One region of the Mesorhizobium sp. M0051 genome, then DNA from elsewhere that is predicted to be linked to it. Evidence: riboswitches for the same ligand, from Rfam matches in the RefSeq annotation. Region 1 holds a riboswitch; each other region holds the start of a gene.

Region 1 (7,982 bases):
CGGCCGGTGGGCAAGACGTCCGAGCGTCCCCGCGCGGGCGCGCCGGCCGGACCGGCCTTGACGTGGCGGCCATCGAGCGCCGCTAGCAATGCCGCCTTCTCCGCGTCAGCACTTTGGCGGCGCATGGCGTCGGGCTCGTCCTCGGGGGCGCGGCCGTAGATGTGCAGCCCGTCCTTGATGGCGAAATCCTTGAGGTCGCAGAGCCAGGCGTCAATGCGGCGCAGCGCTTCGTCGGGCGCGTCGGTCGTTGCGACGCCGGCTTCGGAGGCGAGGCCGGTCTTCTGCGCGGCGTCGACGATCAGCTTGGCCAGGCGGTCACGGCGGCGGCGGTCGAGCCCGTCGGCCTGGGCATATTCGTCGACCAACCGCTCGAGCTTATGTTGATTCTCGTCCAGCCCGGCACCGGTCAGTGGCGGCGGCAGATGGCCAAGGGTGACGGCGGCAATGCGCCGCTTGGCCTGTGCCGCTTCGCCGGGGTTGGAGACGATGAACGGATAGATGACGGGCAAGGGACCGGTGACGATCTCGGGAAAGCAGTTTTCCGACAGGGCAACCGTCTTGCCCGGCAGCCATTCCAGCGTGCCATGCGCGCCGACATGGACCAGCGCATGAACGCCGAGCGATTTGCGCAGCCACAAGCCGAAGGCGATCAGAGCATGGCGCGGCGGGAGCGTCGGGTCGTGATAGTCGGCGCGGCGGTCGGTCGAGCGGCCACGGTCGGGGGCGAGTGCCACGGTAATGTTGCCGAAGGTGGCGGCACGGAAGGGGAATTTGGCGAAGGTAGGCGCCTGAGCACCCCCCTCTGTCCTGCCGGACATCTCCCCCGCAAGGGGGGAGATTGACCTGTCATCTGCGCTTTCGCTAATCTCAAACGTTGGAGGAGAGGTGCAGGCGACGGCACTGCCAATCTCCCCCCTTGCGGGGGAGATGTCCGGCAGGACAGAGGGGGGTGCCTCACACCAACCTGTCTCGCCTTCTGCCTTCCCCCAAGCCGCCTCCATGGCAGCGACAGCCGCAGCCGGCAGGCTCTTGGAGAAGTCCAGATAATCCTCCAGCCCCAGCCCATCTTTGCTACCTTCAAGAAGCCCTAGCAACCCACGCGGCGTCTCCGGAATTCCGTCAACTCCATAGCCCTGTTCTTTGAGGTCATGCAGCATCGCCAACACGCTGGACGGCACGTCGAGGCCGACGGCGTAGCCGGTGCGGCCGGGGGCGCTCGGATAATCCGGGATCAGGACGGCGAGCTTGCGCCCGGCGCGTGGCGTCTGCTGCAGGCGGATGAAGGCCGCGACGCGGTCCGCGACTTGCGCCACACGATCCGCTTCAGGCCGGTTGGCGAAGGCGCGATGGCCAAGCGCGGGATCGATCTCGCTTTCGCCCTTGAAGGAAATGGCGCCGGCGAGGATGCGGCCGTCGAGCTCGGGCAGCACGACATGCATGGCAAGGTCGGCGGGGGCGAGGCCGCGCTGGTTGTTCTGCCAGATGTCGCGTCGGGTGGTGGCGACGATGACCTGGAAGACGGGCACGCCGGCGCGGTCGAACAGGGTTTCGATGCCGGGCTCCGCGCCGGACGCGAAAGCGGTAGCGGTGATGAGGGCGGCGGGTTTTAGTGCGGGGAGCGCGGTTTCCACGAACGCCAGGGATGCCGGATCCTTGAGGCTGGAGACGAAGATGGGGACCGGGGCGATGCCGCGCTGGCGGAGCGCCTCAAACAGGGCGTCGATGGGCGCGACATCGGCGGCCAGCAGCATCGAACGGTAGAACAAGATAGGCACGACTGGGGCGTTGACGTTGTCAACGTCGAGTTCCGTCACACCCCCCTCTGTCCTGCCGGACATCTCCCCCGCAAGGGGGGAGATTGCTTTGTCATCGATGATTTCGCCAATTGTCGAGGTTGTAGATGCCTCAGTTTCCAATGAAGCGAGAGAAGCGCCGGCTTTGATGAAGTCCGATCTCCCCCCTTGCGGGGGAGATGTCCGGCAGGACAGAGGGGGGTGTGAAGGAACGCCAACATTCGATGCGTCCGGCTTCTCCACAACTCCGCGTGCGGGCTCGTAAAACCCAGCCTTCGGGACCGCGACCGGCTCGACGACAGGCTCATCCTGCCCAGCCAGCCGCGCCAACCTTCGCACCAACGCGCTCATATTCGCCGGGCCGCCCTCGCGAAAATAATCGAGCAAGCCGTCGAGTTCCTCGCGCGGCAGCGTCGAGGCTTCGATCAGGCGCAGATCCTCGTCGCGGCATTCGCCTGGCAGCAGCGCCAGCTTTATTCCGCGGTCGCGGGCAGCCGAGGCAAGCTGGTCGCAGCCGTAGCGCCACCAGTCGTAGCCGCCGAGGATGCGGACGAGGATGATCTTGGCGTGACGGGCGACGCTGTCGACCCAGAGGTCGACGGACATGGGATGGCGCAAGTCGCGCAGAGCCGCCAGCCGCATCGAGGGCAGGCGGTCGGCGTCAGCCTTCCACGCTGCCGCCAGTCCGGCGAGGTCGCTGTCGGTGAAGGACAGGGCCACGATATCCGCCGGGGCCTGCCGCAGATCGACCGGCTCGGCGAGGTCGTCGAGCGAGGCGGATGTCGTGGTTAGGATGTGCATCGCAACCTGTGTCCGAAATCAGCCGGCGAGTATACGCTCGATAGCCGGGCGGTTCAGCCCCTTGAGGCCGATCACGACGAGGCGCGAGCGGCGGTCGTCCTGCGCCGTCCAGGCGCGGTCATAGTAGTGGTTGACGCGCGGCCCGACGGCCTGCAGCAGCAGCCGCATCGGCTTGCCGCCGACCTCGACGAAGCCTTTCACACGCAGCACGTTCTCTTCCTCGGCAGCCGTGGCGACGCGTTTCGCCAATTCGTCCGGATTGGCGATCGAGGCAATGTCGACGGTGAACGTATCGAAGTCGTCATGCTCATGGTCGAAGGCGCCGTCGTGATGGGACTTGCGGTTCTCGATATCGTCCTCGACCGCGAGACCGAGGCCGAGCAGCACGGAGGGATCCACCTTGCCATGCGACGTCGGCACGATCTTCACCGCGCGGGCGGAGTGTTCGTTGATGATGGCGTTGGCGCGGGCGGTGCCGGTGGCGTCCATCAGGTCGCTTTTCGACAGGATGATCAGGTCGGCGCAAGCGATCTGGTCCTCGAACACTTCCTCGACCGGGTCGTCGTGGTCGAGCGTCTCGTCCTGGGCGCGCTGCGCCTGGAGTGCCTCCATGTCGTTGGCGACGCGTCCCTCGGCCAATGCCGGCCCGTCGACCACGGCGATGACGCCATCAACGGTCACGCGGCTTTTCACGCTCGGCCACTGGAAAGCCTGGACCAGCGGCTTGGGCAAAGCGAGGCCGGAAGTCTCGATCAGGATGTGGTCGACCTTCGGAGTCAGCGCGAGGATCTGGTCGAGCGCCGGCACGAAATCGTCGGCGACGGTGCAGCAGATGCAGCCATTGGCCAGTTCGACGATGTTTTCCTCGGGGCAGGTGTCGATGCCGCAGCCCTTCAGGATCTCGCCGTCGATGCCGATGTCGCCGAACTCGTTGACGATGATGGCAATACGCTTGCCGCCGGCGTTTTCCAGGAGATGGCGGACCAGCGTCGTCTTGCCGGCGCCGAGAAAGCCGGTGACGACGGTGCAGGGGACGCGGGAGACGGAAGCGGTCATTTCAGGTCCTTCAACAGGTCGAGGGGAGGGATGCGGGCAACAAGGCCGCGCTTCAGGCTATCGGGGCGGCCGCGCCATGGGATCAGGCCGTCCGTCGAAGTGGCGAAGAGTTTGGCTCCAGTGACCAGATCGGCGCCGCTGGTTGGTGTCAGGTCGCCGAAGACATAGCTCCAGCAGCCGTCGCGCAGGATGGCGGCGCTGAGCCGCCGCTTGCAATTGCCGAGGCATTCAACGCTGCTGATGCGAATGTTGTCGCCCGTCGCGGCGCGGCGCGTGTCGTCCGCCAGCAGTTCGCCGGCGCGGGGATGGGCGTCGGAGCCGGTTTCATCGCGGCAGGAGGCGCAGACGATCACGGTGACGCCAGCCAAGGCATCATCATGGCCGGACGAAACATCCGCTGTGCCAGCCGAAAAACTGCTGTCGTGGTCCAAAGATCGTGCTCCTTGCCCGGAAACCCGCCGGACGATCGGATTCTATAGTCGCAGACGGCAGGTCTCCTGGCTCGCGGGTCATCGCCTTGGGTAGCCGCCTTCCCGGGATCACCCCAGTGGCTTTCGGCCTTGGCTCTTCGCTTACAGTTGCGGGGACAGCCGCGGATTTGGGATTTCGTCCCGCACCGCATTCCCTCTTAGCTCCTCCCTTTGAAGAGAGGAGACCGTCTGGACCGGATTTAGGCTTTTGCAGGCGGCGGTGTCAACGCGGCTTACGACACGGCGATGGCGGCCAGCGCCGGACCCAAGTCACCGGCGGGCGTCACTTCCATGCGCTCAAGGCCAAGCCAGCCCTGCATCTGCTTCAATTCCTCGAAGAGCTGAGCAGCGGTTTCAGGCGGCGCGCCGGGCTCGGCATAGGCCGCATGGACGCGCAGGGCACTGGCCGGCCGGTCGGCCTTGAGGTCGACGCGCGCGACGATCCTGTCGCCGAGCAGGAACGGCAGGACATAATAGCCGTATTGCCGCTTGTCGGCCGGCGTGTAGATTTCGATGCGGTAGTGGAAATCGAACAGCCGCTCCGTGCGCGAGCGTTCGAAGACGACCGGATCGAACGGTGCCAACAGGGCGCGGGCCTCGATCTTGCGCGGCAGACGGGCATCCTTGTGAAGATAGGCCGGCTTGTCCCAGCCTTCGACGCGCACCGGCAGCAATTCGCCTGTTTCAACCAATTCCTCCAGCCGGCCTTTCATGTCGGCCGGCGAGAGGCGGAAATAGTCGCGCAAATCGCCTGATGTCGCGATGCCGTGGGCGCGGGCCGAAATGCGCAGCAATTCGCGGTGCGCGTCCTCGGCGGCCGGAACCGGAAGATCGAGGATCGCCTGCGGCAGCACACGCTCCGGCAGGTCATAGAAGCGTTCGAAACCGCGACGGTGCGCCGTGGTGATGCGTCCGGCCCAGAACAGCCATTCGAAGGCATGCTTGGCATGGCTCCAGCCCCACCAGCCGCCCGAGCCCTTCTGGCCCTCGAGCGCGGAGGCGGCCGTCGGGCCGCGCTCGACGACCTGGTGGTAGATCTCTTCGACATAGGCGGCGTGCTCGCGACCCCATTTGGCGAGGCCCAGATACATTTCGTCGCCGCGCTCGGCCCGTTGCATGCGCCAGCGCATCAGCGGGTATGTCTCGACCGGCAGGAAAGAGGCCTCATGCGCCCAATATTCGAAGACCGTGCGCTTGCGCGTCATGGCCGCATTGTCGAGCAAGGCGAGAGGGTAAGGGCCAAGGCGCGAATAGAGCGGCATATAATGAGCGCGCACCACCGCGCTGACGGAATCGATCTGCAGCAGACCGGTTCGAGCCAGCACGCGGGCAAAATGGCGGCGGTCGGGCGTAGCTGTTGGGCGGGGATCGAGAAAACCTTGGGCTGCAAGCGCGATGCGCCGGGCCATGGGGAGCGAGATCTTTTCCTTCATGCAGGCGTCACTCTGAGGGCGATGATGGGTGATTCCGGACAATGCTAGCAGGGTTTTGGCGGCAACCATGTCAGGAGAGAAAAGTGGAGTAAAAGGCGAAGGAAATCAAACAGGAGCGGATCGGACCAGTTTGCCGCGATAAGCCGTCCAGGTCAGTGTTTTGAACAAGGTTTGACTTGCTTCGCTGGAAGTGCTGCGCTAACCCTCGCCGCGTTGCAGCATAGGCCCTTAAAACGGTTCAGCGGTTAAACTGTCACGCTTCCGCATTAGGGTCCGGTGCTGTAATCAACGTGGATTGGCGCCAACGGAAAGCCGAGCATGAACGCACTCTTGAGCTCATACCTGCCCATCGTCCTGTTCATCGGCGTGGCGCTGGTTGTCGGCCTGGCGCTGCTGGCCGCACCCTTCCTGGTGGCTTACCGCAACCCCGATCCCGAAAAGCTTTCCGCCTACGAGTGCGGTTTCAACTCGTTCGACGACGCCCGCATGAAGTTCGACATCCGATTCTACCTGGTGTCGATCCTGTTCATCATCTTCGACCTGGAAGTGGCCTTCCTTTTTCCGTGGGCGGTGTCGTTCTCGAAGATCGGAATGCTCGGCTTCTGGTCGATGATGGTGTTTCTGGCGGTGCTGACCATCGGCTTTGCGTATGAATGGAAAAAAGGAGCGCTGGAATGGGATTGAACGACAGTTCAGGCACCCTCGTCGCGCCGAAGCCTAAAGGTATCCTCGATCCCAATACCGGCCGGCCGGTAGGGGGAGACGATCCCTTCTTCCTCGAGATCAACAACGAACTGGCCGACAAGGGCTTTCTCGTTACGTCGACAGAGGCGCTGATCACCTGGGCGCGCAGCGGTTCGCTGATGTTCATGACCTTTGGTCTTGCCTGCTGCGCGGTCGAGATGATCCACACCTCGATGCCGCGCTATGACTCGGAGCGGTTCGGCGTCGCGCCGCGCGCGTCTCCGCGCCAGTCCGACATCATGATCGTCGCCGGCACGCTGACCAACAAGATGGCGCCGGCGTTGCGCAAGGTCTACGACCAGATGCCGGAGCCGCGCTACGTCATCTCGATGGGCTCATGCGCCAATGGCGGCGGCTACTACCACTATTCCTATTCGGTGGTGCGCGGCTGCGACCGCATCGTGCCGGTCGACATCTATGTGCCCGGCTGCCCGCCGAGCGCCGAAGCGCTGCTTTACGGCATTCTTCTGCTGCAGAAGAAGATCCGCCGCACCGGCACGATCGAACGGTAAATCCATGACCGCATCCCTGAGCGAACTGTCGACCTATCTCGGCGAGAAGCTGATCGACCGCGTGAATGACGCTGATATCGCCTATGGCGAGCTTACCATTCGCGTCGAGCCGCGCGATCTGGTCGAGGTCATGACCTTCCTGCGCGACGATGCGCGCTGCCAGTTCATCTCGATCATCGACATCTGCGGTGCGGACTATCCGTCACGCGCCAAGCGCTTCGACGTCGTCTATCATCTCCTGTCGCCGAAGCAGAATGTGCGCATCCGCGTCAAGGTGCAGGCCGACGAGGAAACCATGGTGCCGTCGATCACCGGCGTGTTCCCCGGTGCCGACTGGTTCGAGCGCGAGACCTACGATCTCTACGGCGTGCTGTTCTCCGGCCATCCCGATCTGCGGCGCCTGTTGACCGACTACGGCTTCGAAGGCCATCCGCTGCGCAAGGATTTCCCGCTGACCGGTTTCGTCGAGGTGCGTTACGACGACGAGGCCAAGCGGGTCATCTACGAGCCTGTGGAACTGAAGCAGGAATTCAGGAACTTTGACTTTTTGAGCCCGTGGGAGGGAACGGATTACGTTCTTCCCGGGGACGAAAAAGCGAAACAGTGAATGGCGAATAGTGAATGGTGAATGGACAAGACGCCGGAAACTATACGCGACTATCGCGATCTCATCGTCTGGCAAGAGGCGATGGATATCGCCGAGGAAATCTATGTTTTGACGCGCGCGTTTCCGCGCGAGGAATTGTATGGGATCACCTCCCAGATGCGACGATGCGCGGTCTCAATCCCGGCAAATATCGCGGAGGGGTTTGGTCGCGCGCAGCGGCGAACGTTCATTCAGTTTCTTCGCATCGCACAAGGCTCGTTGAAGGAATTGGAGACACATACCATGCTGTGCATACGGATCGGGTTGTTGTCCCAGGAGCAGGCGGCGAAGCTGGAACCGAATTACACAAAACTCGGCAAGAGGCTGGTTTCGTTCGTCCGGTCGCTGGACCAGGATGGCGCACGCGCATGACCATTCACCATTCACCATTCACCATTCACTCATCGCCAAGGGCGATCCATGGCTGAAACCTCCGTCCGCAATTTCAACATCAATTTCGGCCCGCAACATCCTGCGGCGCATGGTGTTTTGCGCCTCGTGCTGGAACTCGACGGCGAAGTCGTCGA
Region 2 (7,982 bases), on a different contig from region 1:
AGATGGTCAAACATCCATCGCGTGCCGGTGCTGCCGGCTTGCGCCTTCACCGTCACTGCGATCGAGAACGGCCGCGATGGCGAGGACGACAGCGTATAGGTGCGCATCAGCGGCCCGTCCGCAGTCGGCAGTTCCAACGTCACGAACTGGCCCGGCTTGTAGCGGAACCAGGTCTGGTTGTCGGAGCGGAAGGTGAAGGTCTTGACGTCAGGCGCTTCGTCGCTGACGCCGATCACCTCCAGCACCTGCAGCCTGTCGTTCCAGGGCGTCATCTGGTCGAGATGGCGATAGAGGCCAAGATCCGTCATCGCATTCATCCTCTCTTGTCCCTCATGTTTTGTGCATGTGATGCAACTAGGCGACGCTGCGTAGCGCCGGCCTTCCACCTTCGGCGAGGCGCGGGCCGATGAACGACGCGTACCATTCGACGAACTGGATCACGCCGCCCTCATGCAGCTCCGAATAGGGGCCTGGTTCGTAGGCGGGCGACAGGATGCCGAGAGCGTTTTCCTCAACGATGCGGCGGTCCTGGTCGTTGGTTTCGGTCCACACATGGGTAAGGTCTTCGATGGTGTAGTCGACGCCCTCGACCGCGTCCTTGTGCACCAGCCATTTCGTCGTCACCGCCGTTTCCGTGGCGCTGATCGGCACCACCCGGAACGTCACCGCGTGATCGATAAGGATGTGGTTCCATGTCGTCGGATAGTGATAGTGCATCAAGGTGCCGATGCGGTCGGCGGAGACAGCGTCGGAGAGGTTCTTCTTCACCGCCAGTTTGCCGCTCATGGTGTAGCTGACGGCATCGCGCAGCAGCGGCGCGCGGGTGGCTCGATACTGCCCGGCCGGATCGATGCGGAACTTGCTCGGAAGTCCGACGGCCTCGCATTTGGCCCAATGCGCGACCATTTCAGGGTCGCTGTCGGCGCCGTTGACGCCGGTCACAGTCGGAGCCTCCGGGAAGGTCTTGCACAGCTCGGGATGGTTGGCGACGCAGTGATAGCACTCGCGATTGTTTTCCCAGACCAGCTTCCAGTTGCCCTTCTCGATGATCGTGCTCTCGAAGGCGACCTTTGCTTCCCTCAACCGGTGAGGCAGAAGATAAGGTTCGATCATCGCCCGCATCGGCGCGAAATCCGCTGGCTCCTTGGCCAGGCAGATGAAGATATAGCCGCCGACGCTCTCGCAGGCGACCGGCTTCAGGCTGAACTCACTCTTGTCGAAACCGTCGGCCATCTGACGGGCGAACAGCAGGCGGCCGTCGAGCTCATAGGTCCACTGGTGATAGGGACAGACGAGCTTTGCCGCAGTACCCTTGTCGGTGTTGCAGACGCGACTACCGCGATGGCGGCACGAATTGTGGAAGGCGTTGATCTTGCCTTGCTGGTCACGGACAAGAACAACCGGATAGTCGCCGATCTGCACGGTAATGTAGCTGCCCGGCTTCGGCAGCTCGCAATCATGGCCGATGAACAGCCAATCGCGATACCAGATCAGCTCCATGTCCAGCTTGAAGTAGTCTGGATCGGTGTAGAAGGGCTGCTCTAGCGAAAAGCCTTGCCGACGGCTGTTCAAGAGCCTCAGCATGTCGTTGCGAATATCCATGTCCTGTCCTCGTTATCTAAGGACTGAACTGGTGGTGACGGAGGGAGGATTGGACGCAGGCCGGCGAGGCGCCGGGCATGCACTATCCACCTCTTGATCGCCCACCGCGATCAGTCGAGTCTAGAAATCTCGGGCTGGTTTCCGGGCTTTGGAGTTGTCCTTGCGGACGATCGCGACACCTTCCCAGGCAGTTGCCCAGTGGTCTCCCGTTGCGACTTGAACTCCACCACCGTTGCGGGGGCAGCGCCGGATTTTGACCGGCTTCCCAATTCTCCGCCCCGTCGTCACGAAGCGGCACCTGAGATGGCATGATCTAACCACGATCGCTGGCGCGTCATCGGCATGAAAACGACATCGTATCCATGCGGCGCGACACGCGTGCGAAACGTTCGGGTTGGCGATTGCCGGGCTGAAATCCTATCTCTTCGGCAGCCATCGCCACTTGCAATCTCCTCGAAAGCCAACCCTTGCTGGCGGCCAAAAAAGGCTAGCGGTTTCGAAAAGTGACTATTAGCTGATTCTAAAATCGAACCGAACGGTTCGTTTCTGTTGACGGTGCGTGCAGGACGTTGTGAACGCCGGGCCTTGGCAACAGTTGGTGATCCAGCGGACGGTTTTGCTTAAACCATTGAAAAATAAAGATAAGAAGTAGCGTGTGGAAGCCCTTGGCACAATTTCAAGTAGCGGATTCATGGTCCACACGGAACAACTTCGTGATTGGAAAAGGCGAGGATGCCCTCCCACATCGGGCCTGTCCGAACGACGCGATTTCATTTCCAAGACACGCCGCTAGACGGACGAAAAGAAGATACTGGAGTACAAAAAATGAAAAAGATCATTCTCACTGCCGCCGCCGTTCTGGCCATTTCCGGCAGCGCCTTCGCTAATGGCAGCGACCACTACGGTTCGAACGCCCCGGCAGCCACTGCCGTCGACAGCTCGTACACCGCTTCGGTGAAGAAGTCGGAACCGGCTGCTCAGACGCCTGCCCAGGGCAGCGACCGTAACCTCTTCGGCCACTAACAACCAATTCCCAGTTGACAGCGGGTTCGCCCGCCGTCCTGGCGAAATCCAGAAAATTCAAGAGACTTGAAATGAAGAAGATCATTCTTGCTACCGCCGCTGTTCTGGCCATCTCGGGTAGCGCTTTCGCCGCTAGCGACAACTATGGTTCGAACGGCGCCAACCAGCCTGCCACCACCGCCGTCGACAGCTCGTACACGGCTTCCGTCAAGAAGTCGGAGCCGGCCACGCAGGCGCCTGTCAACCATGGCAGCGACCGCAACCTGTTCGGCAACAACTAACATCCGATCAAAACCAACATCCGACAGCGATGCTGCGGGTTAACCCGCAGCATCGAATTCGAGAATACGGAGTGTCAAAAATGAAAAAGATTGTTCTTACTGCCGCCGCTCTTCTGATTGCCGCCGGCAGCGCCTATGCCCGCAACGACAACGTTGGTGGCACCGACATCAACAAGCAGTCGACCGTCAACGTCGATACCTCGCATACGGGCTCGATCCGCAAGAGCGAATCGCCGATCTACAAGCTGCTCAATTCGTCGGGCGACGCTCCGAAGTCCGCCCCCCAGGGCAGTGATCGGAACCTCTTCGGCCGCTAACAGTCTAAGCCGATGTCCAGAAAAGAGGGGCGGGCCTTGCCCGCCGCTCTTTTTTTACCGTCGAGATGGTTCCGTCTCAAGCCGCCTTCGCTTCTGCTTCGTGAAGCGCGAAGGACCGCCCGTCCGTATCGAAGATATGCAGGTCTTCGCCATTGGCGCTCAGCCGCAATGTCGAGCCGCGCTTGACCTCGACGTTGCCGGGCAGCTTGGTCACCAGCGGCAGGTCGGCGCGGCCGATGTCGACATAGACAAGCTGGACCTCGCCGAGCTGCTCGACGTAGTCGACCGTCCCTTCGAACAGATAGTCCGCACCGCTGGCAATGATCAAATCCTCCGGCCGCACGCCAAAGCTCACCGCGGCGCCCTTTGCCGAAGCAGGGGTCGTGATCGGCACGGTTGCCTTGCGACCGCCGACATGGCTGACGACAGTCGGGTTCCCGGTCTTGTCGATGGTCGCCGGCAGGATGTTCATGGCCGGCGAGCCGATGAACTGGGCAACGAACAGATTGCCGGGCTTCTTGTAGAGATCCATGGGCGTGCCGACCTGTTCGATATGGCCTTCCTTGAGCACCACGATGCGGTCGGCCAGCGTCATCGCCTCGACCTGGTCATGGGTGACGTAGATCATGGTCGTGGCGGGCATCGATTCCTTGAGCTTGGCGATTTCGATGCGGGTGGCGACGCGAAGTGCGGCGTCAAGGTTCGACAGCGGCTCGTCAAACAGGAACACCTTCGGATTGCGCACGATTGCGCGGCCAATGGCGACGCGCTGGCGCTGTCCGCCCGACATCGCCTTGGGCAAGCGGTCGAGATATTTCGTCAACTGCAGGATTTCCGCCGCCTGGCGTACGCGCCGGTCGATCTCGGCCTTGTTCTCCTTCCCGATCTTCATCGAGAACGCCATGTTGTCGTAGACGGTCATGTGCGGGTACAGCGCGTAGGACTGGAACACCATGGCGATGCCCCGCTTCGACGGCGGCACGTCGTTCACGACCTCGCCGGCTATTCTGAGCTCGCCGGAGGTGATTTCCTCGAGCCCGGCGATCGACCTCAGCAATGTCGACTTGCCGCAGCCCGACGGACCGACGAAGACGATGAATTCGCCCGACTTGATATCGAGGTCGATGCCGTGGAGAATGTTCAGATTGCCGTAGGACTTCTTCACTTGCCTTAGTGTGACATCGGCCATTGGTTTCCTCCAGTGATTTGAAATTCAGTCGACGCGCCCGAACCAGGCGCCGTAGCCGCCAAGCTCGATGGAACCGCTGCTTGCCTGCCCCGAAAATCCGTGCCCGGGCAAAGGTTGCAGCGATCGGCTGCCAAGGTCAACCTTGGTTGGCCCGGCTCTCAGATTGAAGACGCAGACGACCTGCTCGTTGCCTGCGCGGCGGGTGAAGGCAACGGTGTCGCCCTCGCTTTCGATAAAGGTGATGTCACCCTTGACGAGCGCCGGATGGGCACGCCGGAACGTGAGAAAGCGACGATAGTGCTCAAGCAGCGAATTCTCGTCGCCCTGCTGGACATTGACCGCTTGCGAAAGATGCTTGGTCGGCACCGGTAGCCAGGGCTTTGCCGGGGAGAATCCTCCATTCTTGGTGCTGCCGTCCCACACCATCGGCGTGCGGCAACCGTCGCGGCCCTTGAATTCCGGCCAGAAGCGGATGCCGTAGGGGTCCTGCAAGTCCTCGAAGCGCAGCTCCGCTTCGCCGAGCCCAAGCTCTTCGCCCTGATAGATGCAGACTGAACCGCGCAAGGACATCAGCAGCGCCGAGATGATCTTGAGATAGGCGGTCGGGTCGGGTTCGCCGGCCGCCCAGCGCGAGGCCGGGCGCATCACGTCGTGGTTGGAAAAGGCCCAGCACGACCAGCCGTCGCTGGCGACCTTGCCGAAGGATTCCAGCACCGAGCGGACCTTGACCGCACTGATCTTTTCCGGCGCCAGGAAGTCGAAGGAATAGCACATGTGCACGCGCTTGCCGCCGGCAGTGTAGGCAGCCACCACGTCCAGTCCGCGCTGCGAATCGCCGACCTCGCCGACCGCGGCGGTCGCCGGATATTCGTCGAGCAGCGCGCGGAAGCGCTCGAGGAAGCCGAGGTTTTCGGGGCGGCTCTTGTCGTAGAGATGGTCCTGGTAGTTGTAGGGGTTGACCGCCGGTGCGGTCTGGTCGTTGCGCTCTTCCGGCGGCAGCGGCGGGTTGTTTTCCAGGCCCTGGCTGTGGAAGTAGAAATTGATGGTGTCGAGCCGGAAACCGTCGACGCCGCGCTCCAGCCAGAAGCGGGTGACGTCGAGCAACGCGTTCTGGACCTCATGGTTGTGGAAGTTCAGGTCGGGCTGCTCGGCCAGGAAATTATGCAGGTAATATTGCTGGCGGCTGGTGTCCCATTGCCAGGCCGAGCCGCCGAAGATCGACAGCCAATTATTGGGTGGCGTGCCGTCCGGCCTGGCGTCCGCCCAGACGTACCAGTCGGCCTTCGGGTTGGTGCGGTTCGACCGGCTTTCCTTGAACCATGGGTGATTGTCGGCGGTGTGCGACAGCACCTCGTCGATCATCACCTTCAAGCCTAGCCTGTGTGCCTCGACGGTCAGCGCGTCGAAGTCGGCCAGCGTGCCGAACATCGGATCGACGTCGCAATAATCGGTGACATCGTATCCGAAATCCTTCATCGGCGATTTGAAGAACGGCGAAATCCAGATGGCGTCCGCACCGAGTGCCGCAATGTAGGGCAGGCGGCCGATGATCCCCTTGAGGTCGCCGATACCGTCGCCGTTCGAGTCCTGATAGCTGCGCGGATAGATCTGGTAGATCACAGCACCCCGCCACCAGTCGCGATCGATGGCGAGGTCAGGTTTCGAGCTGGCCTTCAAAGCGGATTGCATCGTCTCAGCCTCCTTTCACCGAGCCGGCAAGCAGCCCGCGGACAAAATAGCGCTGCAGCGAAAAGAAGACGATCAGCGGCACGATTATGGTCACGAAAGCCGATGTCGTCAGAATCTCCCAGTCGCCACCGCGTGAGCCCAACAGCGCATTGAGCTTGGCGGTCAGCACGATCTGGTCTGCCTCTGTACCCAGGAAAACCATCGCCACCAGCAGATCATTCCATACCCATAGGAACTGGAAGATGGCAAACGAAGCCAGCACTGGGAAGGACAGCGGCAAGACGATCTTGACGAATATCTCGAAATCGCTAGCGCCGTCGATACGCGCCGATTCCATGATCTCGCGCGGCAGGCCGGCAATGTAGCTGCGCAGCAGGTAGATGGCGAAGGGCAAGCCGAAGCCGGTATGCGCCAGCCAGATGCCGAGATAGGTTTTCGACGGCATGCCGAAGAAAGCGCCGACGCCGTTGTATAGTTTCAGGAGCGGGATCAGCGACATCTGCAGCGGCACCACCAGCAGGCCGATGATGACCGCGATCAGCAGCGCCCGGCCGGGAAACCGCATCCAGGCCAGCGCATAGGCGGCAAAGGCGGCGATCAGGATCGGGATGACGGTCGCCGGGATGGTGACGGTCAGCGAATTCATGAACGACCGCCCGATGCCCTCGGAAAATAAGACTGTCCTGTAGTTCTCGGTGGTGAATTTCGGCGGCGCCGACGAGGCATAGTAGACGCGCTGGCCGCGATCGCCTTCGAATGCCTTGGGCGACTGCATGACGAAGCTGCCGTCTTCATTCAGCTGCAAGATTTCGCCATCGCCGAGATCGGCCGAAGTGCCAGCGGGATATTGCGTTGGCGCCGCCGATTTGACACCGAAGGCGCTGATGTTGCGCTTGGCACCGTCGCCGAAGATATTGCCCTCGAGAACGAACTTGCCGTCCTTTTCGACTTGCGTCGAGGCGGCCGGCAGCCGGCCGGCTTCGGTCTGAGTGGAACTGGCGAACGAATTCCACCAGCCAGAGGCGATGATTTGGTTCTTGTCGCGCAGCGACGAGACCAGGATGCCGAGCGTCGGTATGGTCCAGATCGCGACGAAGACAAGCACGGCGATGTGGACGCCGAAGCGGCTGGCGAAGGAATTTCCGGTCGCAACGGCCATCTCAATGTCCTCCCGTCTCTTTGTTCGCCTGGCGGATGTTCCAGACCATGATCGGAATGACCGCGATCATGATGATGATGGCGATGGTGGCGCCGCGGCCGAAATCGCCGCCGCCACGGAACATCCAGTCGAACATCAGATTGGCCAGCACCTGGCTGTTCCACTGGCCGTTGGTCATGGTCAGCACGATGTCGAACACTTTGAGCACCAGGATGGTTATGGTTGTCCAGACGACGGCGATCGTGCCCCAGATCTGCGGCACCATGATCTTCCAGAAGATCTGGAATGGATTGGCGCCGTCGATGACGGCGGCTTCCAGCGTTTCTTCGGGGATGCCGCGCAGGGCGGAAGACAGTATCACCATGGCAAAGCCGGTCTGGATCCAGATCAGGATCACCATCAGGAAGAAATTGTTCCAGAACGGCAGCGATATCCAGACCTGCGGCTGGCCGCCGAAATGCTGGATGACGGCGTTGAGGATACCGATCTGGGTCTGGCCCTCGCCGCGATACTCGTAGATGAATTTCCAGATCACGCTGGCGCCGACGAAGGAGATCGCCAGCGGCAGGAAGATCAGGCTCTTGGCGATCGTGCCCCACCAGATCTTGTCGGTGAGCACGGCAATGATCAGCCCGAGGAAGGTGCAGGCAGCCGGTACCACCGCCAGCCAGACGATGTTGTTGAGGATCGAGTTGCGGAACTCGCGATCTCCAAAGGCCCAT
Region 3 (7,982 bases), on a different contig from region 1:
GTCGGCTGGGATGCGGACTTTGTCGAGAAGCGGCGTATGCGGCGTTGCGTTCACGGGTGCTCAGGCTTTCTGTTCATTGGCGAAATAGGCCGCCGGCCGGAGAATGTAAATGCACGTCAGTGACGCGGATCGGGCTGCGGTCCTTGGTTTGATGCATGCCGTTCTCCCAGAACCGGGTCACTTTCGGGCGAATGCATCAGCTTTCCGGCAGCGGAATGAACTCTTCCTCGTCTCCGGGAACAATATCGAAACGTCCCGTCTTCCATTCGTGCTTGGCCTGCTCGATGCGTTCCTTCGACGATGAGACGAAATTCCACCAGATGTAGCGCTGCGAGCCGAGCGAAGCGCCGCCGAACAGCATGAAATGCGCGCCGGTCTGCGACGATACGACGATCTCGTCACCGGGCCGAAACACCAGCAGCCGTTCGGCCGGGAAAGCGTCGCCCGAGATCGAGACCTCGCCTTCCAGTGTGTAGATGGCTCGTTCTTCCGCATCGGCGGGGATCTTCACGCTGGCGCCTGGCGCCAGGCGCAGATCGGCATAGAGTGTCTCTGTGTCGGCCCTGACCGGGGATCGCAGCCCTTGGAAATCACCAATGGCAATGCGGCCGCTAACGCCCTCGGCGTCGATCTCGGGCAACCGGAGTGCTGTGGTGTTCTCGAAAACTGGGGCTACGTCTTCCTTGCCGTCCGGCAGCGCCAACCAGGTCTGCAAGCCCGAAATCGACATCGGCGCGCCGCGCATTTCTTCAGGGGTGCGCTCAGAATGGACGATGCCGCGGCCGGCGGTCATCAGGTTTACGTCACCGGGCTGGATGACCATTTCGGTGCCGAGTGAATCGCGATGCCTTATATTGCCGTCGAACAGATAGGTGACCGTCGACAGACCGATATGCGGATGCGGGCGTACGTCGAGCGCCTGGCCGGCGCGCAGGATAGCCGGGCCCATGCGGTCGAAGAAGATGAACGGGCCGACCAACCGCCTCTTGGCGGTCGGCAGGGCGCGGCGCACCTGGAAACCGCCAATATCCTTGGCGTTGGGGATGACCATCAGTTCGATCTGGTCGCTGGCGAAGGCGTCGCCGGCCTCTGGGTCTTTCCCCGGGAAGAAGCTCATGCACTCTCCTTGTCAGCGCCAGAGGCAGCCTGGACGCTTCAGGCAAACCGGATCGCCGATTTCGCCCTTAGTTTGGCCGCCACTTCCTCGCGATTGCGAGGATGCTGATGAGTTTCGAGTGAATCGAGCAGTTCGCGCGCCGATGCCGCGATGGCTTCGACCGCGTGGTCGAAGGCATGCTGATTCTGCTTCGAAGGCCGCGTCGTTCCGCTCAGCTTGCGGACAAACTGAAGTGCCGCGTCGCGGACTTCGTCGTTGGTCGCGGGCGGATCAAAATTGAACAGGGTCTTGATGTTTCTGCACATCGTTTCCGTATCTCCTCTTGTCCTGAGCCGTTTCAATCAAGACGAACTCTATGCTCAATCATGATCGTGTCCAAAAGTCGGTGAGACGGCTGCGTGCCTCAGTCCGCGTCGAGCGGCTCCGTTCCAACCGGCTTGCCGTCACGCGACAGCCTGATCTTCTCGACCTTGTCCTCGGCTGCCTTTAGCAGCCGGTCGCAATGCGCCTTCAGCGCTTCGCCGCGCTCATAGATCTTGATCGACTGATCGAGCGGCACGTCGCCACGCTCAAGATCATCGACGATCTTTTCCAGCGCGTCGAGGGCCTGTTCGAAGCTCATCTCCTTGACATCTTCGTTGATCTCACCAGCCATCATTCATCCTTTCATCAGTCGCCCGACATGGGCGGCGACCGAAAATGCCAATCCCTGCAGATCGTAGCCACCCTCGAGCAGGCTGACGAGCCGGTCGCCGCTGTGACGCGCGGCGCGCTGCATCAGCTGGCCGGTCGCCCAGTCGAAATCGTCCTCGGTCAGGTTGATCTCGGCCAGCGGATCGCGGTGATGTGCGTCGAACCCGGCCGAAATGATGATCAGGTCGGGCGCGAAATTGTCGAGCGCCGGCAGCACGCGCGACAGGAAGGCATCGCGAAACACCTCGCTGCCGGTCTGCGGCGCCAGCGGTACGTTGACGATGTTGCCGGCACCGGTTTCGTTCCTCGCGCCGGTGCCGGGGTAGAGCGGCATCTGGTGCGTCGAACAATAGAGCACCGACGGATCGTCCCAGAAAATATCCTGCGTGCCGTTGCCGTGATGCACGTCCCAGTCGACGACGGCAACACGCTCGATACCATGCTTCTTCTGCGCATAACGCGCCGCGATCGCCGCCGTATTGAACAGACAAAAACCCATCGCCGTGGTTTTTTCGGCATGGTGGCCGGGCGGCCGCGCCGCGACGAAGACATTGTCGGCGCGGCCTGCAAAGACGTCGTCGACGGCGGCGTTGGCCGCACCGATTGCGGTGATCGCCGCCTGCCAGCTCTTCGGGCTGGCGGTGGTGTCAGCGTCGATGCGGGCGATTCCCTCGTCGGGAATGGCGGCGCGCACGCGGGCGACGAAATCGGCGGGATGAGCATAGAGGATGGTGGCCTCGTCGCCTTCCGGCGCCTGGATACGATCGAGCGCGGCAAAAGCCTCGTCGTCCAGCACGCGCTCGATGGCGCGCAAGCGGTCCGGCCGCTCGGGATGGCCGGGCGGCGTGAGGTGCTCAAGGAAGATCGGATGGGTATAGAGACGGGTAGCCATCGTCCTAATCTAGTGACCCGGATCGGCAAAGGCCATGCACCGGCGGCCGATGACTGGGGAAAATCGCGCCTGCGTCCATTCGCGTCGCTGCAGGCATTGGCGTCGTCCGCGCTTCGGCGTAAGGTCCGTGACACTGCCTGGTGCCCGCCGCAAGCGGGAGAATCGGGAACACGGTTGAATTCCGTGGCGTGCCCAACGCTGTAAGGGGGACCGCGCCGGTATATGCCACTGTCGATGACGGGAAGGCACCGGACGCGGGTTGATCCCGAGCCAGAAGACCGGCCTGGCAGGCATCGTCATCCGCATGGTCAGGCGGTTGGCATCGATTGCAATCGCAAGGGGACAAGCGATGCCGGAACACATGACCGCTGCTGTTGGCGATGGATTTGAGCAGAATGCGCGCGATGCGGTGTATCGCGCCATGTTCACGCGGCGCGACGTCCGCAGCCATTTCCTGCCCACCGGGCTCGACGATGAGGTGCTGGCGCGGCTGCTGCTTGCCGCCCATCACGCGCCGTCGGTCGGCTTCATGCAGCCTTGGAACTTCATCGTCATTCGCGATGCCGAGCGACGGGAAAAGGTGCGCGACCTGTTCCTGGCGGCGCGCCAGCAGGAACTGCCGGCCATTGCGGAAGAGCGGCAGGCGCTCTACCGCAAACTCAAGCTGGAAGGCATTTGCGAAAGCGCGCTCAACATCTGCATCACCTGCGATCGCGAGCGTTCGAAGGGTTCGCCACTGGGACGCTCGCACAATCCGGAGATGGACCTCTATAGCACGGTCTGCGCGGTGCAGAATTTCTGGCTGGCGGCGCGCGCCGAAGGCGTCGGTGTCGGCTGGGTCAGCATCATCGAGGCGCAAGCGCTGAAAGGCCTGCTTTCTATTCCGGAGCATGTGACCCCGGTCGCCTATCTCTGCGTCGGCCGCGTCTCGGAGTTCGCGCCAAAACCTGACCTTGAAACGCATGGCTGGGGACGGCGGCTGCCGCTGCCGGAACTGATCATGAGCGAGACGTTTTCCGGGCAAGGTGAAGTGCTGCTCAAATCGACCGTGGCGCGCCTCAACACCGTTTCTGCCGCGCCGTCGAGCCCTCGCTGATCAGGGTGTCGCGCCGGCCGGTCCCCAGGGCGAGCCGCCAAAGGAGGCCAGCGCCTTGTCCTTGAGTTCCCTGAACTTCGACGACGCCTCCGCCAGCCGGGTGTCCCAGGCCGGATCTGGCACCTGGCCCGCGATGGTCTTGAAATAGACCTGCATCAGGCAAGCGATGGCGAAGGGCTCGATGAACGCCGCCTTGAAGGCCCAGGCGAAGACGATGGCGAGCACGAAGGCCCAGTCGGCGAGCTGGCCGGGCATCAGGAAAAGAATGGCGGCGGCCGGGGCCAGCATGAGCAAGAAAATGAGGAATGATACGCCCCACATGATGACCGCCAGCCAGACGGCATTCTTGACCATGACCTTGCCATTCTGGGCATAGAGCACGACGCCCTGGCGCGCCGTCTCGAACGGCGAGGATGAATTAATGCGAATGTTGTAGCCGAGGATGATCTCATCGACATAGGTCAGCGACAGGCGGATCACCGTGTTGATGAAGGAGACGAGGCCGCTCAGGCCCGGGATCGGCAGGAAAGCGGCGATGCCGCCAAGCAGGCCGGTGATGGCGCGGATGGCGCCCTTGACCAGCTGGTCGACGACGAAAAGGATGTTGGCCTCCGCGAAACGCTGGGTAACGATATCCTTGGCGTAGGCGACCTGGCCTTGGCCACCCGGAATGTCGCGACCGTCGATCAGATGGACCATGACGGCGATGTGACCGGCCTTGACGACATAGAGGATGTATTCGCGAATCTAGTAGACGGCGATCGAGACGATGCCGAAGCCGACCACGCCGCCCCACAGGGCAAACGACAGCGGCCCGTCGGGATCGGTGGAGATATGACCGACGCCATAGCCGACAGAGGCGCCCGTGCCGGTCGCCATGATGTAGGCCAGCGTGATGCCAAAATAGACGATCATGCGAAAGACAATGAACGGCCAGGTCCGCATCATGATGGACACCGACCTGCCGATATCGAAATCCCACATGTCCCGAATCTCCCCTCAGAGATGGTGAGAAAGGATGAACCCAACCCGGCGATTGTCAATTGCCGGCCGTGGCGCCCACAGGGCAACGAACTCGGGTTAACAGGTTCCTTGGGAGCCTTCGCCGGCGCGTAGGCTGGCGGAAACGAAAAACCCGCCTGCGCGGCGGGTCACTGGCGCAAATCAGCACCATGAGCGAATATGTACCATAGCTGAGGTCACGGAGTCAAGAAAAAATTCCTATCGTGAAAAGCTGCCGGCACAAAAGCTGCCGACACTGCCGAACTGGCTGTCGTCAGGTCTTTTGCTAACCTGAGTTCGGAGCCCTACCGTGGCGCCAAGCCACCAATGGGATTTCAACTCGGTTGACCCGGCCTTTTGAGCAGGCCTTCGAGCAGTTGCTTGAACGCCGTGACCACCTTCTTCGAGGTCGCTTCGGGGTCGTTCGAATTGGCGATCCGCTGCGCCGCCTGACTGCTCGCGCCGTTGATCAGCCGCGAGGCAGTTTCGGGGTCGAGGCTGGAGACGACGACCCCCTCCTCCTGAAGCGCCGTCAGATGGCCGGTCATTGAAGCGATGCACGCATTGGCGTTCGGCCATTGTGCCGGATCGCCCAGAACGGCCGGGCCATCCCGGAACATGATGCGCTGGATTTCCGGCTCCAGCGCCATCTCGATATAGGTCGAACATTCGTCGACGAACTGCTGCCAACGGGTCGGCGCTCTCGACGCGACCTCATTGATGCGCGCCGCCATCTCCCCATCGATTTCGGCGATAACCGCCTGCAGCAGGCCCTTCTTGTCGCCGAAGTGATGATAAAGCGCGCCGCGCGTCAGTCCGGCTGAGGCGGTGAAGTCATCCATCGAGGCCTCCGAATAGCCGATCGTGCCGAAGGCATGGCGGGCGGCCGCGATCAATTTGGCGCGTGTCTCGGCGATCATCTCCTTGCGAGGCTTGTGCATGGCTACCGGCCCTATTCACATACGCATCGTATGCCAATTGACATACGTCGCGTATGCGCTATTTGATATTCATACGCACCGTATGTAAATGTCGAATCGTGCTTTGTCGAGGAACCAACCCATGCAAAATCCCTATGTGGAGATCTTTCGTGCCCCCGGAACCAAGGGCTTTGCCGCCGCGGGCTTCATAGCGCGCCTGCCGATCGCCATGGCGCCAATCGGCATCGTGGCAATGCTGTCGCAGACGCGCGGAGAATATTGGCTGGCCGGCGCCGTCGCCGCGACATTCGCGCTCGCCAACGCTTTCCTGGCGCCGCAGATATCGAGACTGGTGGATCGCCTTGGCCAGACGCGGATCGTAGTGCCCACCACCATCATTTCGGTGCTGGCTTTCGTCGTATTGGTTGCGGCCGCCAATCAAGACTGGCCGGTGTGGATGCTGTTCGTGTCGGCACTGCTGGCGGCGGCGATGCCCAGCATACCGGCAATGGTGCGCGCGCGCTGGACCGAGATTTTTCGCGGGCGGCCTCAGATGAACACCGCGTTCGCCTTCGAGTCGGCGGCCGACGAACTGGTCTACATAGCGGGTGCATCGCTGTCGGTGGGCCTGAGTGCCGCGCTGTTCCCGGAAGCGGGCATGGTGGCGAGCACGTTATTTCTCGCATTCGGATCAATAGCCTTCATCCTGCAACGCTCGACCGAGCCGCAAGTGCGACCGGTGGAACAGGGCTCTGGCGGCTCCGCAATCCGCCTGCGACCGGTTCAGATCATCACCTTCGCCCTGATCTTCGTCGGCGCAACCTTCGCGACGACGGAAGTGAGCACCGTCGCGATCACCAAAGAGCTTGGGCAACTGGCGGCCGCGAGCTTGGTCATCGGCGTCTATGCGCTCGGGTCGTTCGTGCTGGGCATCATCGTCGGCGCACTCAACCTGCAAGCACCGCTGCAACGCCAGCTGGCCATCGCAGTCGCCCTCGTCGCGCTCGGCACGCTGCTGCCGCTCACCGCCGACACGGTGCCTCTGCTGGCATTGACCGTGTTCATCAGCGGCGTGGCGATCTCGCCGACCTTCATAACCGCCTTCGGCCTGATTGAACGACACGTGCCGGAAGCAATGCTGACCGAAGGCATCACCTGGGTGATGACCGGGATCGGCATCGGCATGGCTCTTGGTTCCTTCGCCGCCGGTGCGGTGGTGGACGCATTCGGCGCTCAGAACGGGTTCTGGGTCTCGGTTGCTTCAGGCACAATCGCGCTGGCCACGGTGCTGCTTGGCCAGCGCAGCCTTGCTACGCGAGAATGTGACATGGACGGGTGCGAAACCGCCGCCATTCCTGCGGAATGATCGACGGGCCTGGGTTAAGGCCGGGAGCTACCGGCCAGCGCTCAGAGAATCTCGGTCTTGGCGATATGGATGCCAAAACCTTCGAGGCCGACATAGTGGCGTTCGCGCGAGGCGATCAGGTTGATCGAGGAAATGCCGAGATCCTTAAGGATCTGCGCGCCGAGCCCGATCTCGCGCCACTCGTTTTCGCGGCGGCGGGCCTCTTCGTGATCCTCGCGGTCGCCGCTCGCCGGCCGCTTGCGCTCCTGATGGGCGACGCCGACAGAGCCTTCGCGCAGATAGACGATAACGCCGCGCCTGCGCTCGCCCATCGCCTTCATGATGGCGTCGAGCCGATGGCTGGTGCCGAAGACATCCGTCACCACATCCTCGGAATGCAGACGCACCGGCACGTCCTCGCCGTCACGGATGTCGCCGAAGACGATGGCAACGTGATGCATGGAGTCCCAGGGCAGCGTGTAGGTAAAGACCTGCGCCTTGCCGCCGAGCGTGTCGATTTCCGAGCAGGCGACGCGCTCGACCAGCGTTTCCTTGCGCTGCCGATATCCTATGAGGTCGGCGACCGAAACCTGCTTCAGGCCATGCTCCTCGGCAAAGGCCGCGACCTGCGGGCCGCGCTTGACGGTGCCGTCGTCATTGACCAGTTCGGAAATGACACCGATCGGCGGCAGGCCGGCGAGCTTGCACAAATCGACCGCCGCTTCGGTATGACCCGAACGCATCAGCACGCCGCCCTCGCGCGCGATCAGCGGAAAGATGTGGCCTGGGCGGACGAAATCGGAGGCGCCGACATTGCCGTTGGCGAGGTTGCGCACGGTCAGCGTGCGGTCGTCGGCCGAAATGCCCGTGGTGGTGCCATGCTTGAAATCGACGCTGACCGTGAAAGCGGTGGTGTG
Region 4 (7,982 bases), on a different contig from region 1:
GGCGCGAACGAAAGCAGCACATAGAGCGCTACAGCGAGGAGATAGACGACTACAAACGCTGGGACACTGAAGAGGCACGTGTGCGAATTGCTGGAAATCTGCGGCGGCTCTCCAAGCTGGGAGTGACCGCCTTTGATCTGCGCGGGATAACCCTTCGTGACTTCTCGTTTTTCCAGAACAGAATCACGAAGTTGCGCGGCACGGTGTTCAATACGAATTCGATCAGCGGACTAGCAAACTTCGGAACCGTACTCGACAATGTAGACTTCTCTGCAACTGATTGCGTTGGAGTGGTTTTCTCAAAAGGCATGCTGGGTGGCACCTTATTCGGGATAAAGGGTACCAACTTGCGATTTCTTCAAACAAATCTCGTTAACGCGACTTTCGACGGCGCTACGCTTGAATGGACGGACTTCAAGCCGAATGAGGATGATTGGTTTGAGGTGATAGATGACGATCCGCAGAACCGGGCCCAGGTGTACGCTCCGCCATTCGAAGATGCCGAGCTAGCAGGTGCAAGCTTCCGCAACGCCAATTTACTAAATGCCGATTTCAGATATGCCAAGGGTCTCGAATTTGTGAATTTTAGCGGGACCAAAGGGCTTGAGACCTGTTTTTTCGATGAAGGTGTGCGTGAGAAACTGAACACGCTAGTGCATGTCGTGGTTGATAGTACCCCGCCGGTAGTTGTTACGGCCGTCCCGAAAGAATCCAAGGGCTAACCCGTTCTTCAAGTCGCTGCAGAGGGTCGAGTGGCGGGAACTAAGTTGATTTTGTAAACCGCAGTTAAGGGCGACACCGTCACTCCGCACGCGCAATGATACCCCTGATCCCTATCGAGTGATTCCGGCATACGTCAACAGCCCGGCAATTCCCGCGCCGTAATACCGAGATGCGGCACCGTAGGCTGTCAACAAAAAGTCCCCAGTGTTGACCACGTCCTTCATGGTTCCGGTTTTTTCGTAGAACGTCTTTAGGAGCGCTCGAACCATTTTCAAAACCGCCTCGGCGTCAGGTGCGGCTGCTAGGGATCGATTTCCACCGCAAAAGATACTTCAGGGGGCAAGAAAAGGCCAGGAGCATTGACCGCTGCGCGGCACGTGCTAAACGGGACTTATGCGGCTATTTGACCGATACCTAATATTTCTTGCGCTTTTCAAAGGATGCTGTCGTGCCATATCTACACAACCATCGGCTCTTTATCAGCCACGCGTGGAGCTACAGTGAGCGGTACGAACGTGCGGTAAGGTTTTTGAACGATGCGTCGAACTTCGAGTGGACAAATTACTCCGTTCCCGTGGACGACGTGTTCCCACGTATGAGCAAAGCCGAACTCGCCGAAGCGATGAGGCGCCAAATCCGACCCGTGCAGTGCGTGGTGATTGTCTCCGGGATGTATGTTAACCACAGTGACTGGATTCAGTTCGAGATGGAGTTTGCAAGGTCCCTCGGCAAGCCGATTTTAGGAATCAAACGGTGGGGGGAGCAGAGAACGCCGCAGTCCGTAATTGACTATGCTGATGAGATGGTCGCTTGGAATTCGGCCTCCATTGTCGCAGCAATTCGTCGTCTTGTACCTTGACAATAAAGTTCGATTACCCTGCGCTATATCGTGCTGCGAGCCAGCTCTCCGCTGGCTCGCAAAGTGAGTTCCTATGGCTCATTCGAGCTGAGTACACATTGCTCCTGGTCGCGGCAATCCTTTCTCTCGACTTGAGTCAAACACCCCTTTACTTTGCTGGATACGCCTTTGTTTTCTTGATTTCGCTGGGAGTTTTAATCACTCGCAGTTTAAAGAAGCCTGAGCAAGACTGGTACAAAGGCCGAGCACTTGCAGAGTCCATTAAGACCTCATGCTGGCGCTACTGCATGCGGGCGGAACCGTTCGGCGATGCCGACAAAGTTGCGGTTCGAAGGGCGGAGTTCCGAAATTATTTGCTCGCGATCCTTGATGCCAACCACCATATTGGAAGTCGAATCCCGCCAGACGAAGCCGCCAACGACCAGATTACGGTCTCGATGGAGGCGACGCGTGCTCTGTCGCTGGATGATCGAAAATCGTACTACGATACCCATCGGATTCGTGAGCAACGCTCTTGGTATGCAGTTAAGGCGAGCAAAAACAAAAAAGCGAGTCGAGCTTGGATGTTCGCTGGTATAACTGCATACGTCATTGCCATCGGACTTGTTTTGCTACGGATAGCCAACCCTGTCCTGGCGATTTGGCCTATAGAGCCGTTAATCGTCTTAGCTTCGAGTATGGTGGGTTGGACCCAAGTAAAAAAATTCAACGAGCTTTCGTCTTCATACACTTTAACGGCCCACGAGATTGGGATCATACAGGGACGCGTTATGGAAGTCGCATCAGAGGCTGCTTTCTCGGACTTTGTGAACGAAGCCGAACAAGCCTTTTCGAGAGAACATACGCATTGGGTAGCCCGTCAACAGACACAGTGATTCCTTGCCTGCTGCCTTCGAATTGTGGATTCGTCGAGAGGGCAGAATCCAACGAACCGGCTTAGGCAAGAGACGCCAATGACTCGTGACGCCTACCGCACCGCGAAATCGGTTGGGCTCATCCCGCACACCTTCCGCAGCCTCGGTGTTGGCTCGGTAGTGTGCTGAGAGTTCTGCAAATTCGCTGAGAGGGGGCGGTCATGGCAGGCTGGTGATTGTTCACGTCACCTGATTGTCAAATGGCTTCCAAAACTGACCCCGGATCGGCGTCCAATTTTGACCCCCCTTATGTAATACGCGGCGGTCAGCGTTCGCCCGGGCGGAGCTGGTCAGGGTTGCGCAGCCTGGGCGAGCGCGGATGGACTGGTCGAGGTGGTTGGGCTGATCAGGCGCGGTTCTTGAAGCGCCAGGACTCGTTTCCGGTCTCGATGATCTCGCAATGATGCGTGAGACGGTCGAGGAGCGCTGTCGTCATCTTGGCGTCGCCGAAGACGGCGGGCCATTCTCCGAATGCCAGGTTGGTGGTGACGATGATCGAGGTCCGCTCGTAGAGCCGGCTGATCAGATGGAAGAGCAATTGCCCACCGGCCTGGGCGAACGGGAGATAGCCGAGTTCATCGAGCACGACGAAGTCGAGCCGGGTGAGGTAATCGGCAATACGGCCCTGCTTGCCGCCGCGGTGCTCGGTCTCGAGCCGGTTGACGAGATCGACGACGTTGAAGAAGCGGCCACGTGAGCCGTTGCGGATCAGGGCGCGGGCAATGGCGATTGCCAGATGCGACTTGCCGGTTCCGGTGCCGCCGATGAGCACGGCGTTGCGCTGGTCGGCGACGAAGGTGCCGTTGGCAAGGTCCCGGACCAGGACTTCGTTGATCGGCGTGCCGTCGAAGTCGAACTCATCGATGTCCTTGGCGATCGGCAGCTTGGCGACAGTGAGCTGGTATTTGATGGAGCGGGCCTGCTTCTCGGCGATCTCGGCCGACAGCAGATCGCCGACGATCCTCGGCGGCTCGTGCTGGCGCTTGATGCCTGTCGCCATGACCTCGTCATAGGCGCCCCGCATCCCGTAGAGCTTCAGCGTCCCCATTAGTTCCAGAACCTGCGTGCGTTCCATCAGCTTGCCCTCCTGAGGCTGTCGTAGCGGGCGCAGTCGGCCTGCGGCTCATGCTGCAGGCGAAGCGCGTCCGGGGTGAGGATGGTGATGGCCGGCGCGGGGTCGCGCCGCCGCGCCAGAATGTTGATGATGACGGCACAGGAGCAGACGTTCTGATCGAGCGCCTCCTGGCAGGCGGCTTCCACGGCATCGATGCCGTCGGTCAACACCGCCGCCAGGATCGACACCATCTGCCGATCGCCGTTATGCGCCGCCTTCAATTTGCGTCGGATACGCTCCATCGCCGAGGGCAGAACCCAGCCCTGGAAGGGCGCACCGTTGCGCAGTGCACCGGGCTTGCGGGCAAGGACCGGCATGTAATGCCAGGGATCGTAGATCGTGTCGCCGCGCCCGAAGGAGCGGGCATGTTCGGCGACGACCACGCCGTCCTGGCGGATGACGATCCTGCCGGCATAGGCATGGATCTCGACCGGGCGGCCGACGGCGGTCGACAGCACCGAGTATTTGTTGTTGTCGAAGCGCACCGTGCATGTCTTCGACACCGAGGCCGGCACCGTATGGAATCCGTCGAAGGGACCGCGGTATTCAACCAGCTTGCCACGCTCCTCCTCGAACACGTTCCAGATCGTTCGTTCCGGTTGCTCGACGTGACGATGCGCCTTGGCGTAGGCGACGCACTTGTCATGCAGCCAGGCGTTCAGCTCCTCATAGGTCTTGAAGCGCAGCCTGGGCGTGAAGAAGCGCTCGCGCACCAGCCCGACCTGGTTCTCGACCTGACCCTTCTCCCAGCCCGATGCCGGCGTGCAGGCGACCGGCTGCACCAGATAATGGCTGCACATCTGCAGGAAGCGGCGATTGTATTGCCGGTCCTTGCCAACGAAGATCGTTTCCACCGCCGTCTTCATGTTGTCGTAGATGCCGCGCGTGCAGGCGCCCCCGAAGAAGGCGAAGGCCCGGTCGTGGGCGTCGAACACCATCTCCTGCGTCTCGCGCGGATAGGCCCTGACGAACATCATGCGGCTGTGGCAGAGCCGGAAATGGGCGACCTTCACGGTCACTGTCACGCCGTTGATCAGGACGATCTCGTGGCTCCAGTCGAACTGGTAGGCCTCGCCCGGCGCGAAGAACAGCGGCACATAGGCGTCCGCCGTCGCCGACCCCTGCGCCTTCGCCCAGCTCTTCGCGTATCGGCGGACGGCGTCATAGCCTCCCTCGTAGCCGAGGCTGCAAAGCTCTTCGTAAATCCGGATCAGTGTCAGTTGCTCGCGCGCCGCCTTGCCACGGTTGCCATTCAAAAACCCGTCAAGCTGATCCTGCCACGGACCGATCTTCGGCATCGGCTGCCGCTCGCGTTCGTAGGAGAACGATGTCTCGTCGGATCTGAGAATCTTGCGGACGGTGTTCCGCGACACATGCAGTTCGCGGCAAATCCGCTTGAGCGACCATCCCTGCACATGGAAGGCGCGCCGAACTCGGGCAATCGTATCCACCGACTTCATCCCCACACCATCCGCTCGCTACGACGAGCTGATGGTCGCAAATCAAAGCATCAGGGGGGTCAAAATTGGACGCCGATTCCCCGGCTTATGGGGTCAATTTTGCACGCCAATTCACAGACAATGGGGCAGCGGTGCAGCGCCGGCAAATGGACGACTCCATGTTTCACAATGTTAGATAAGCGTTAGATAAGCGTAAAAGCGCCAGGACATAACCACATAAACATTTCGTTATGCGCCATTGACAAGAGAAGGGATTGCTGTGATTGTCTGGCGTGTCGTGGTTCTCGCGTGCGGCGCTGCCGCAGCGGAGCTAAGAGGGAAGCCGGTGCGATGCCGGCGCTGCCCCCGCAACTGTTAGCGGCGAGCCAACCCCACTCATGTCACTGAGGCGAATACCCTCGGGAAGACGGGTAGAGGCTATGACCCCGCGAGCCAGGAGACCTGCCACGACGAATCACGTCCACGGGCGGGGTGTCTCGGTGGCCGCTGCAATCCGGCGTGCCGGGCCTGCTAGCGCCTTCCTTGTCACCGACGCCCCCAACCATCGGGGTATGACATGACTGTCTCTCAGCAAATTCCTGTAGCAACGCTCGGCGTGCCGCGCTTCGGTCGTCGGCGAGAACTGAAATTCGCGCTTGAAAGCTACTGGTCCGGAACATCGTCCGCTGGCGACCTTCTCACGACGTCGAAGGCGCTCCGTGCCGCTAGCTGGGAAGAGCAGCGCGATCGCGGCGTGTCGAAAATCCCGTCGAACGACTTCTCGCTTTACGACCATGTGCTCGACACCGCAGCCATGGTCGGGGCCGTTCCATCCCGTTACGGCTGGAATAGCGGCGAGGTCCCACTTGACATCTACTTCGCAATGGCGCGCGGCAACCAGGGTCAGACGGAGGATTGTGGACACGCTGGTCACCAGGAGGAGGCTCATGGACCTGGTGTAACCGCGATGGAAATGACCAAGTGGTTTGACACCAACTACCACTACATTGTGCCGGAACTGGATGATGATCAGACGTTCGCCCTCTCGTCATCGAAGCCGGTCGATTACTTCCTCGAGGCCAAAGCTCTCGGCATTCACACACGCCCAGTCATCCTTGGACCCATCACCTTCCTCAAGCTGGCGAAATCGCCTGCCGAGGGGTTCGGTCCCATCGCGCTCCTACCGCGGCTGCTGCCCGTTTACGAGCAAGTCCTGCAGAGGCTGAAGCTGTCGGGAGCCGACTGGGTGCAGATCGATGAGCCAGCGCTTGTCCTCGATCTGAACCCGAACGAACGAGCTGCGTTCGAATTCGCCTATGGCCAGCTGTCGAAAGCCGCGCCCGAGCTGAAGATCATGCTGGCTACGTATTTCGGGTCGCTGGGAGACAATCTCGAAACCGCGGTTTCTCTGCCCTTGGCCGGGCTGCATATTGATCTCGTGCGCGCTCCCGAGCAGCTGGAAACGGTGGGTCGGCTCGCTCCGAAGGATCTGGTGCTCTCGCTTGGCTTGATCGATGGCCGCAACGTCTGGCGTGCGAACCTGCCCGCCATTCTCGACCGCATCAAACCGATCGTCGCCGGCTGGCCCTTGGACCGCGTCGAGATCGCGCCTTCTTGCTCGATGCTGCATGTGCCGATTGATCTGCGCATGGAGACGGAACTCGACGCAGACATCAGCTCGTGGCTCGCCTTCGCGGCCCAGAAGACCGACGAGCTGGTCTTGCTGGCCCGGGCCCTGTCCCAAGGCAGGGATGCGGTGGCAGGCGCGTTGAAAGCGTCTGCCGAGGCTGCCGCCACGCGCGTGACATCCACGAGGATCCATGACCCGCTTGTTCAGGGGCGGATCGCTAGCATTGAGGACAGCGCGAAGCGACGAGAGAGCGCTTTTGGCGAGCGCTCCAGAGTCCAAGCCGGCTCACTCGGGCTGCCGCCGTTCCCGACGACGACCATCGGGTCCTTCCCGCAGACGCCGCAGGTACGCAAGGCGCGGGCCGCTCATGCGAAGGGCCAGCTGAGCTATGTCGACTATGAGACGTTCCTGAAGAAGGAGATCGAGGCTGCAATTCGCTGGCAGGAAGAGATCGGGCTGGACGTGCTGGTGCACGGTGAGTTCGAGCGAAACGACATGGTACAGCATTTCGGCGAGCAGTTGTCCGGCTTCGCGTTCACCCAGCATGCCTGGGTACAAAGCTATGGGTCGCGCTACGTGCGTCCCCCCATCATTTTCGGCGACGTATCGAGGCGCAATCCGATGACAGTGCGCTGGTGGCAATTCGCCCAGTCGCTTACGGAAAAGCCCGTGAAGGGAATGCTCACAGGCCCAGTCACCATTCTCAACTGGTCTTTTGTTCGCGACGACGTACCCCGCTCCGAAGCCTGCCGCCAGATCGCGCTCGCCATCCGCGACGAAGTGACGGATCTCGAAAGGTCCGGCGCAAGGATGGTCCAGATCGATGAGGCCGCCTTTCGCGAAGGATTGCCACTGCGCCAATCTGACTGGAAAGTCTATCTCGACTGGGCTGTCGAATGTTTCCGGATCGCTTCAACGGGTGTAAAGGACGCGACTCAAATTCATACCCACATGTGCTATTCGGAGTTCAACGAGATCATTCACGCGATCGCTGGAATGGATGCGGATGTCATTTCGATTGAGACGTCGCGCTCGAAGATGGAACTGTTGGACGCCTTCACGAGCTCCAAATATCCGAACGAAATCGGTCCCGGCGTCTATGATATTCACTCACCACGCGTCCCGGAAGCCGGCGAGATTTCGGACTTAGTCATGCTTGCCCGCGAGCGACTGTCCGACGGCCAACTGTGGATAAACCCGGACTGTGGCCTCAAAACACGCAAATGGGAGGAAGTCCGCCCTGCCCTCATTAACATGGTCGCTGCAGCACGCGCGCTCCGGCAGAAAGTGCAGGCGTGAGGCT

What was found. Region 1 has a riboswitch for cobalamin ahead of NKJ90_RS19880 (DUF1636 family protein). Riboswitches for the same ligand answer to the same signal wherever they lie in the genome.
Region 2: linked by a shared signal. The riboswitch ahead of NKJ90_RS06275 (aromatic ring-hydroxylating oxygenase subunit alpha) and the one ahead of NKJ90_RS19880 (DUF1636 family protein) in region 1 are both predicted to bind cobalamin.
Region 3: linked by a shared signal. The riboswitch ahead of bluB (5,6-dimethylbenzimidazole synthase) and the one ahead of NKJ90_RS19880 (DUF1636 family protein) in region 1 are both predicted to bind cobalamin.
Region 4: linked by a shared signal. The riboswitch ahead of metE (5-methyltetrahydropteroyltriglutamate--homocysteine S-methyltransferase) and the one ahead of NKJ90_RS19880 (DUF1636 family protein) in region 1 are both predicted to bind cobalamin.

The regions. Positions count from the first base shown of each region.
Region 1 is NZ_JAMYUT010000019.1:38,667-46,648, reverse strand. Features, by position in the region: gene NKJ90_RS19890 (cobaltochelatase subunit CobN) at 1-2,594, opposite strand, end outside; gene cobW (cobalamin biosynthesis protein CobW) at 2,613-3,650, opposite strand; gene NKJ90_RS19880 (DUF1636 family protein) at 3,647-4,081, opposite strand; cobalamin riboswitch at 4,121-4,325, opposite strand; gene NKJ90_RS19875 (winged helix-turn-helix domain-containing protein) at 4,354-5,553, opposite strand; gene NKJ90_RS19870 (NADH-quinone oxidoreductase subunit A) at 5,872-6,237, shown strand; gene NKJ90_RS19865 (NuoB/complex I 20 kDa subunit family protein) at 6,228-6,809, shown strand; gene NKJ90_RS19860 (NADH-quinone oxidoreductase subunit C) at 6,814-7,416, shown strand; gene NKJ90_RS19855 (four helix bundle protein) at 7,438-7,827, shown strand; gene NKJ90_RS19850 (NADH-quinone oxidoreductase subunit D) at 7,876-7,982, shown strand, end outside.
Region 2 is NZ_JAMYUT010000004.1:176,038-184,019, reverse strand. Features, by position in the region: gene NKJ90_RS06280 (FAD-binding oxidoreductase) at 1-308, opposite strand, end outside; gene NKJ90_RS06275 (aromatic ring-hydroxylating oxygenase subunit alpha) at 355-1,602, opposite strand; cobalamin riboswitch at 1,718-1,919, opposite strand; gene NKJ90_RS06270 (DUF680 domain-containing protein) at 2,428-2,625, shown strand; gene NKJ90_RS06265 (DUF680 domain-containing protein) at 2,697-2,906, shown strand; gene NKJ90_RS06260 (DUF680 domain-containing protein) at 2,987-3,223, shown strand; gene NKJ90_RS06255 (ABC transporter ATP-binding protein) at 3,300-4,412, opposite strand; gene bglA (beta-galactosidase BglA) at 4,437-6,101, opposite strand; gene NKJ90_RS06245 (carbohydrate ABC transporter permease) at 6,106-7,260, opposite strand; gene NKJ90_RS06240 (carbohydrate ABC transporter permease) at 7,262-7,982, opposite strand, start outside.
Region 3 is NZ_JAMYUT010000036.1:39,365-47,346, forward strand. Features, by position in the region: gene dxs (1-deoxy-D-xylulose-5-phosphate synthase) at 1-54, opposite strand, end outside; gene NKJ90_RS28315 (pirin family protein) at 197-1,117, opposite strand; gene NKJ90_RS28320 (DUF2277 domain-containing protein) at 1,156-1,422, opposite strand; gene NKJ90_RS28325 (exodeoxyribonuclease VII small subunit) at 1,521-1,772, opposite strand; gene NKJ90_RS28330 (histone deacetylase family protein) at 1,776-2,702, opposite strand; cobalamin riboswitch at 2,824-3,003, shown strand; gene bluB (5,6-dimethylbenzimidazole synthase) at 3,052-3,798, shown strand; partial or broken gene NKJ90_RS28340 (hypothetical protein) at 3,799-4,782, opposite strand; gene NKJ90_RS28345 (TetR/AcrR family transcriptional regulator) at 5,136-5,741, opposite strand; gene NKJ90_RS28350 (MFS transporter) at 5,863-7,086, shown strand; gene ribB (3,4-dihydroxy-2-butanone-4-phosphate synthase) at 7,128-7,982, opposite strand, start outside.
Region 4 is NZ_JAMYUT010000033.1:9,631-17,612, reverse strand. Features, by position in the region: gene NKJ90_RS27235 (pentapeptide repeat-containing protein) at 1-722, shown strand, start outside; gene NKJ90_RS27230 (TIR domain-containing protein) at 1,172-1,582, shown strand; gene NKJ90_RS27225 (DUF4231 domain-containing protein) at 1,534-2,457, shown strand; gene istB (IS21-like element helper ATPase IstB) at 2,843-3,571, opposite strand; partial or broken gene istA (IS21 family transposase) at 3,504-5,070, opposite strand; cobalamin riboswitch at 5,332-5,533, shown strand; gene metE (5-methyltetrahydropteroyltriglutamate--homocysteine S-methyltransferase) at 5,627-7,978, shown strand.